DNA from 2 places in the Sporanaerobacter sp. PP17-6a genome. Region 1 is predicted to be linked to the other one. Evidence: a T-box and tRNA genes for the amino acid it is inferred to sense, from the RefSeq annotation. Region 1 holds a T-box; the other holds one or more tRNA genes.
What was found. A T-box is a leader RNA that pairs with one kind of tRNA and senses whether it is charged. The one in region 1 lies ahead of argS (arginine--tRNA ligase), so its partner is inferred to be a tRNA-Arg.

Region 1 (4,443 bases):
TTTATATTTGCTAAAGGGAAAATTGCCGTTAATATGGATGGAACAAAGCCTATTCTTAATGACAGAGGGTATATAAATATTAAAAAGGGAAGGCATCCTCTTCTTGATAAGAAAAAAGTTGTTCCGATAGATATATATATAGGAGATGATTTCAGAACTCTTGTAATTACCGGGCCTAATACCGGGGGGAAAACAGTTACTCTTAAAACAGTAGGTCTTTTATGTTTAATGGCCCAATCTGGTCTTCATATACCGGCAGATCATAATTCTGAAGTGGGAGTATTTAATAAGATATTTGCCGATATTGGAGATGAACAGAGCATTGAACAGAACTTAAGTACTTTTTCGTCTCATATGACAAATATCGTAGAGATATTAAAAAATGTGGAAGAAAAAAACTTGGTTCTCTTTGATGAACTGGGAGCCGGTACAGATCCTGTAGAAGGAGCGGCATTGGCAATGTCAATACTCGATTATCTGTATAATATAAAAGTGAGAACTATAGCAACTACTCACTATAGTCAATTGAAAATATATGCTCTTACTAAAGAAGGAGTAAAAAATGCTTCCATGGAGTTTGATGTAGAAACATTAAGCCCTACTTACAAACTTTCGATTGGAATTCCTGGAAAATCAAATGCTTTTGAAATATCTAAAAGGCTTGGGCTTATGGATTATATTATATCTCATGCTCAAACTTTAATTTCCAAAGAAAATGTAGATTTTGAAGATGTATTAAAGACAATGGATCAGGACAGAAAGAGAATTGAAGAAAATAAGTTAGAAACTGAAAGATTGAAGATTGAAATAGAAAGATTAAAAGAAGAATTGACTGATGAAAAAGAAAGAACTCAGGAAGCAAAGGAAAAGATTATATACAAAGCTAAAGAAGAAGCAAGAAATATTTTAAGAAATGCTAAGGAAGAATCGGATCTTATTGTATCCAATCTAAGAAATATATCTAATGAAATTGAAAGAGAAAGAAATATTAAAATTCAGGAAGCTCAAGACAAACTTAAATCTAAATTAAATGAAACGGAAAAGGATTTATCCATAAAGTTATTGGATGTGAAAAGTTCTAAACCCCCTAAAAATTTAAAGGTAGGAGAATCTGTGGAGATATTGTCTTTAAATCAATCCGGTATTGTAGTTTCTCTTCCAGATGATAACGGAAATCTTCAGGTGCAGGTTGGGATAATGAAAATCAATGTGCCTGTCTCCTCTCTGAGAAGAATAAAAGAGAATGATTCACAAAAAAGAACTGCGGTGATGACAAAGAATATTCTAAAATTTAAAACTCAGGATATAAAGAATGAGATCGATTTAAGAGGAGAAACATTGGATGAAGCATTACTGGACTTGGATAAATATTTAGATGATGTATATATTTCCGGACTTAAAGAAATATATATAATACACGGAAAAGGTACGGGAGTTTTAAGATCAGGGATATCGGATTTGTTAAAGAGTCATAAACATGTTAAATCCTATCGACTGGGCAAGTACGGAGAAGGAGGAAGCGGAGTAACGGTAGTTGAACTAAAATAATTTTCTTGATAAATTATGAATTATGAGGTATATTATTAATTAACAATTTAAAAGACATATTCTGAGAAGAGGAAATAAAATATATTTTTTGGCAAAGCGAATTAGGGATGGTGAAAGCCTAAATACAAATATATATTTGAAAAGAGCCTTGGAGAATCCATCTGAATAAAGTAGGATAGGACGCAAGATGCGTTAAATAAATGAGTGGGCAATAGGCCAACAAGAGTGGTAACACGGGAAAACTCTCGTCTCTTAAATTGAGATGAGAGTTTTTATTTATAACGAATAGGAAAGTTCTTACATATAAATATTGATTAAAAAGAACTTTCCGTAAATGAGTTTCAAGAAAAGCTACTTTATAAAATACTTCGATAGAAGCTTTTCTTATTATTTGAAGGAGGATTTATAAATGAAGGATTTAAAAGAAGAAGTTGTTGGATTGATTGAAAAAGAAATTGATGATATCTTAGCAAAAGAAGAAATTGAAAAATTAGTTGAAATTCCGCCAGATAGCGAAATGGGGGATTATGCATTTCCCTGCTTCAGGTTATCTAAAGCTTTAAAGAAATCACCAAATTTGATTTCTCAGGAATTAGCAGAAAAAATAGAGAAAAACAGTTATATTGAAAAGGTTGAAAGTTTGGGGCCATACTTAAATTTCTTTATTGATAAGGAAAAATTAACTGAAATAGTACTCAATGAAGTAAAGGAGAAAAAAGAGAGATATGGTTCTTCGGATATGGGGAAAGGTAAAACCGTAATTGTAGAATATTCTTCTCCTAATATTGCTAAACCGTTTCATATAGGTCATATAAGGACTACTATCATAGGTCATGCATTATATGATATATATAAATATTTAGGTTATAATGCGGTAGCTATAAATCATCTCGGAGACTATGGCACTCAATTTGGTAAATTGATTGTGGCTTATAAAAAATGGGGAGACAGAAAAATTGTTGAAAAGGATCCTATAAACGAATTGCTAAAGCTGTATGTTAAATTTCATAAGGAGATGGAGAATGATTCCACTTTAGAGGAGCAGGCAAGGCATTGGTTTAAAAAATTGGAGGACGGAGACTCGGAAGCTTTAGAGCTATGGCAATGGATGAGGGATATGAGTCTTAAAGAATTTAACAGAGTTTATGATATATTGGGGATTAAATTTGATTCCTTTACGGGTGAGAGTTTTTATTCGGATAAGATGCCTAAAGTAGTAGATGATATGAGGAAGAAAGGCATATTAAAGAAATCCCAGGGAGCGGAAATAGTAGATTTGGAACCTTACGGCATGCCTCCGGCCCTCATAACAAAGAGCGACGGATCTACCCTTTATATAACAAGGGATATAGCCGCAGCAATATACAGGAAAGAGCATTACAATTTCTATAAGAATGTATATGTAGTGGGATCAGAGCAGATACTTCATTTTAAACAGTGGAAAAAAATCGTAGAACTTATTGGATATCCTTGGGCGAAGGATTGTATCCATGTTAATTTCGGAATGGTGAGATTGGAAGAAGGAACCATGTCCACTCGTAAGGGAAGAGTTGTTTTTTTGGAGGATGTGCTTAAAAAGGCTGTAGAAAAAACCTTGGCTATAATAGAAGAAAGAAATCCAAACTTAGAGAACAAGGATGAAGTTGCCAAACAAGTCGGAATAGGAGCAATAGTATTTCAGGAATTATTTAATAACAGGATTAAAGATTATACATTTACATGGGAAAAGACATTAAGCTTTGACGGGGAAACAGGTCCTTATGTTCAATATACCTATGCAAGGGCGAACAGGCTGCTGGAAAAAGGAAATTTTTCGCCGGATAATGAAATAGATTATTCTATTTTATCAGCGCCGGAAGAAATTAACATTATAAAGATGATTTATAATTTTCCAAAGGAAATAGTCACGGCAATGGAGAAAAATGAACCTTCTTTTGTTGCAAGAAGCATAATGGGAATAGCAAAAGCCTTCAACAGCTTTTATAACAGTTGTCCCATAATGCAGGAAGAAGATAATTTGAAAAATGCAAGGCTTCAGTTGGTATGGGCAACGAAATCAGTAATCAAAGCAGGTCTTTCCCTTCTTGGAATGGAGACTCCTGATAAAATGTAAATATTAAAGGTCCTTATACTTTTTATAAAAATGTATAAGGACCTTTATATTTTAATGAAGAAATATTTATAAATACTATTTTTGCAAATATAAAAGAAACTCATCTTCTTTAGCTTCCGATAATTCACTGAGTTCTTTAATGATATTATCTTTTAAATTGAGAAATGCATCAATCTTTGTATTTTTCCCTGTGTATTCAAGTGCTTCTAATATCATTAACATATCATTTTTAGACATCTCCTGTATAGATATTTTGTCAAATTCCTGCATAAATCTACCCCTTTCTCAATGTATTTACATATATATTTTATATTCTTTTTTTAAAATCTTCAATACTTATCAAGTAATATTGTTTAAAAAGAAAAACGAAAGAAATATCTGAAAACTTGTAGAGACAAATTAATATGCTATAATAGAATTAATTCGGAAGATGAAAGATTAGAGGAATGATTAATTATGAATATAGTTATTACTACCCTTAATTCAAAATATATTCACTCGGCTCTGTCTCTCAGATATTTAAAGAGTTTTTCGTCGGAAATATCAGATATGGATATAGCGGAATTTACTATAAATCAAAATGCTGATTATATTGCAGGAGAAATATTTAAGATGTCTCCGGATATAGTGGCTTTTTCCGTTTATATATGGAATGTCAAGCAAATATTAAAGATATGCAGAATCATAAAAATAGTAGACCCTCATATAAAGATTATATTGGGAGGACCGGAGATTTCTTTTGAAAAAGAGAATATATTGGATGATATTCCTTATGTGGATTT
Region 2 (4,443 bases), on a different contig from region 1:
TTCAACTCAATTGCACACTTATTGGCATTAAAAAGCTCTAAGGTTATTTCTCCTTCAAAACCGGGGTCAACCCATCCGGCATTTTGAATAAACAATCCCAATCTTCCGATAGAGCTTCTCCCTTCAACAAATGCAGTCATATTATTAGGCAGACGAATATATTCCATGGTTGTTGCTAAAACAAACTGTCCGGGGAGAAGTAAATATTTTTCGGTCTGAATTATCTTATACTGTATTTCTTTTTCTAACTGGAGGATGCCGTCACAGTTGTCTTCTACTATTCCAAATGTGTTTCCTAATCGTATATCAATGCTTGCGGGTTGAATTTGTTGTTCCTCAATCGGAGAAATGTAAAGTTCGCCTGATGCGAGTTGTTTTTTTAAGGTGAAATCGGATATTATCATTATTTCAATACTCCTTTCAGGTATAGGGCCTACTGATATTATGATTTTTTGATCACTATATCACATTTTCAATTATGAATAAATAAATAAATATATATATAACCTCCCATCGACAGGAAACTATATATTTATATGTCATTAGTACAAAATAGATACATTTACAACTTGCCTGATGATTATCAAACAGGGCATGTTTCGTAAACTTCACGTTATGCTTATAATCTTTTAGATTTTGGTTTATAGCAGCTCTGCCATAATATCCCGGCGTGTCTTTTCATAAAATACCACGCGCCACTCCACATCCTCTGTTGGCTCAAAATGCAGCGCAGAGCAGGCGACCCGGAGGTTACCCTGATTGCCATTTCCGAGAACGATAGCGGCAGTCGCGTCCGCACTGCCGATGATACCGATGCAGCAAACATCACCGGTTGCCTGCGGTAGCCTTGGATCGGCGTGCTTTTGCCGGGGCCGGTCGCCCGGCGCGCAATCCACGACCGTAAAGGCTTGATCCGGGAGGTCGGGCGAGAGTATGTAGCTCATCATGGTAAGGTGCCTTGGAAATTCCAGATTTTCCAGATCGGGGCCGTTGAAATGCTCGGAGGGCAGTTCCCGCCGTTCATATTTCCGCACGGTCAGCGTGTGCTTTTTACCCGTGGATGGGTGTGTAAACTCAATTTGCTCACCGGGCAGCGATGCCACAAAGTGCGGCCCCGGTATAGCGACAGGCTCTTGCATTAATATTACACCGAGTGTTTTGATTTGCGGCTTTCGCTTCGTCTTCCAAGGGAACGCACAGCGCCAGATGGCATAACCTTGATCGGGATCAAACCCATAATGCAGCATGACGCTCCACTCCTCAAGGCCGTTGCCCTCCGGCAAGCAGGGGTTCCAGCAGATGCCGCAGCCGTGCGAGCTTGAAAGCTTGGTTCCGTTCAGCACAACCTTCGGATTTATATTGACGGTCAGCGGATTCTCCGCATCAATCTGCATCCGCTGTTCATCGGTAAAGCTGCTTCCATCATTATCAGCAGAGAGCTTCCATTGACACATAAAGGCACGGATACGCTCCGGCGGAACCAGTAGACAAAAATCCACGACCAAGCCCTTGCTACAAGTGTAAATCGCCGGAACAGTCCAGACTCCATCATCCCAGACAAATTGCCTGTTTATGGGAATCTCTTTCCCGGCCTTTTTGCGGCCGTGATGCCCCGAGAAGTCTCCGTCAAAGTAAACCTTCCATTCCGGTATGGGGGGTTCGACGGAAATAATGTCATAGTAATCCTCCGTGTATGGGATGCAGCGGTCATCAAACCCATCCTGCAAGGTTTTGATGTAGGCAAATGGCTGCTCCATAGGTGTAAGGGAAAGCTTTTCCCGGAGGATATGAAGTACTGCCGATTGCTCGTCCGCAGGGACGTTTTCCTGCAGGAATTTATCAAACTGCTCCTGCTCCCAACTCCACGCTTGCTCCAGCGCCGCAGTATGGCCGCAAGCCAGCAAAAGCCTCAGAAAGTCCTTGAAATTTCGTGCCAGCGGATGCACATAGCTGCCGGGGGCGTTCATTGGGCTGACTGCAAATACCATCTCTCCAAAGCCGCGCACAAAGCAAAAATGAATGCCGTCAATACCGTCCCAGCCGATTATCCTCGCACCCTTTGGCGTGCAGAAATAGTTATTTTCACTCTCGCTATGCTCTAAACCAATCAGGGAACCGTCAATATTTAGTTTCAGATATTCTTGATAAATCATTTCCATTACCGCCTCTCATTCTACTCCTACGTATTTTTTAATTAATTGAAATTTACTGCGATTTAGGATTACATAATCGAAACTTCCCATTACTATAATAACCTGAAGTTGAAACATACCTTTTAAATATAGCATAAAATCAGGCTAAACAGATACAATTTTGCATCTATTTAGCCTGATAACCATGGTGCGCCCTGAGGGATTCGAACCCCCGACCAACTGATTCGAAGTCAGTGACTCTATCCACTGAGCTAAGGGCGCAAATATTTCTAATTTCATTATAATATTTTTTGCATGACTCGTCAATTTAGAACTACAAATTAAATTCCATTATTTTTACTACTACTCCATTTATTTTATCGAGTTTTTCTTTTAATTCCTTTATTTTTTCATCTTTTCCTAATATTAAGTCCAAAATTATGATACCTATAGGACTACAAGTTTCACTTTTTGATTCTACATCATGAACTCCTATTCTGGTCTTTATGTAGCAGCCATACTCAGTCAACAATCTCTGTACCTCTAATGCCTCTTCTTCTCTATCTCCCAGTTGAATTCCCATAATAGTTTTTTTCATATTTATAACCACTCCTTTCATTTTGCTTAAAACAAAACATCTATGAAATATATTATCTTAAGCAATTATTTTTTTTATTTATTTTTGTAAAATTAACATAGTTAGCTATAAATTACATAAAGAAATGAATAAAATATACAAAATTTTTTAGAGTTAAAATGTAAAAATTTATTAGTTTTATTATAACAATTTTATCACAAAATATGAATTATTAAAATACTTTTGATAAATTGTAAAATTCGAAGATTTGTATACTAAATCTTCGGACTTTTCCTTTGTCAGCAACAGGAAAATGATATAATATAAAACAGATAAATAGATCAAATTGCAGGCATATCGGGAAGGGGGCAATTGGTATGAAGATATCAGAGTTCAACATAGCCCGTGATCTGAACAGAGTATTAAAATTGTTAAAAGGCGAAGATGAAATTTCAGAGTGCTTCCGAAACGCAGCAGAATCCGATCATGCATCCATATATATTGCTGAAGAGATTCCGAGACATAGGTAGCAGATATGGTTATATAAAATTCAATAAAACTGACAGCAGGCCAAAGGCACCAAAAGGCTATTCAAATGAGAAAGAAATTATGGAAGCGTTCCGCCTTCATGGTATGCTGGAAGAAGAAATGACTCTGTGACGGACTGTTGAGGAACCTACATCTAAACCGAGCAATTGACACATTCTAAAACATTGTACGAATGGTTTGAATCCCATTGGTTTAAGTCGTTTGTACAATGTTTTGGGTTTTATCTAAAGAAGTTGATTTTATTTAACCAACATCCTTGTCTTTATGATAAAATGCTAAAAACAGTTCGAATTATTGATATTTTACGGTGGTGCAACTGTTGGTTGACAAAAAAGAAAGGGCAATTGGTGGAATGGCAACCAGTACTTTTGTTAAAATGACATTACTATAAAGAAGGGAGTGTCAGTTATGAATATAGCAGACAGAATACAATATTTGCGAAAAACAAAAGGTCTTTCACAAGAAGAACTTGCTGAAAAAGTCGGAGTTTCTCGTCAGGCAGTATCAAAGTGGGAAAGTGAACAAAGCATTCCGGATATTGATAAAGTGATAATTATGAGTGAATTCTTTGATGTCACAACGGATTATATTCTTAAGGGAATAGAGACTGAAAAACAGACTGATAAAAAGGCAGTAAATGCAAATGTATTTGTGATTGTTGGAACGGTTTTGAATTTTATTGGACTGCTTGTGGCTAGCGCAGTTTGGTATGAGGAACAAGTGCCGATGGCTGTTGTTATTGGACTTGTTTTTATGGCACTTGGATGTATGGTATTTGGAATAGGCTTATATGGATCTGCCCAGAATACTAAGATGAACGCAAAGCGTAATTTTTGGATGATAAATATCTGGATTATAATATTTATTCCATTGTCATTTGTTTATAATATTTTATTTACAGGTTCAACAGCTCCATACCCACTACTATCAAATCCTTTGATTGCGTTTCCGATTTTTTGGTTAGTTTATTTTACAATTAGTTTAACAGTGGTGTTTACTCAGATAAAAATTAATAGGAGAAAATGAGTATAACAAAAAGTCTTCTATCTGGTATTTAGATCGAGCAAATGAGACAGGATAGAGTCAGAATATCAGCACATAAAGGGTGTTGAGAGTTCTGGCTTTTTTGTTGTACTCTAATATAGAGTATAAAATAGGGCAGGAAGGTTCATTATTTAAATAATA

Region 2: it encodes a tRNA-Arg, which carries the amino acid that the T-box ahead of argS (arginine--tRNA ligase) is inferred to sense. The anticodon was not compared.

What each region holds. Positions count from the first base shown of each region.
Region 1 covers NZ_FMIF01000037.1:4,497-8,939, reverse strand. The annotation lists gene PP176A_RS13590 (endonuclease MutS2) at 1-1,548, shown strand, start outside; T-box leader at 1,603-1,804, shown strand; gene argS (arginine--tRNA ligase) at 1,958-3,661, shown strand; gene PP176A_RS13580 (hypothetical protein) at 3,737-3,931, opposite strand; gene PP176A_RS13575 (B12-binding domain-containing radical SAM protein) at 4,118-4,443, shown strand, end outside.
Region 2 covers NZ_FMIF01000023.1:9,434-13,876, forward strand. The annotation lists gene dcd (dCTP deaminase) at 1-404, opposite strand, end outside; gene PP176A_RS09680 (hypothetical protein) at 642-2,159, opposite strand; tRNA gene PP176A_RS09685 (tRNA-Arg) at 2,339-2,414, opposite strand; gene PP176A_RS09690 (hypothetical protein) at 2,467-2,730, opposite strand; gene PP176A_RS16235 (hypothetical protein) at 3,087-3,239, shown strand; gene PP176A_RS16525 (helix-turn-helix domain-containing protein) at 3,667-4,284, shown strand.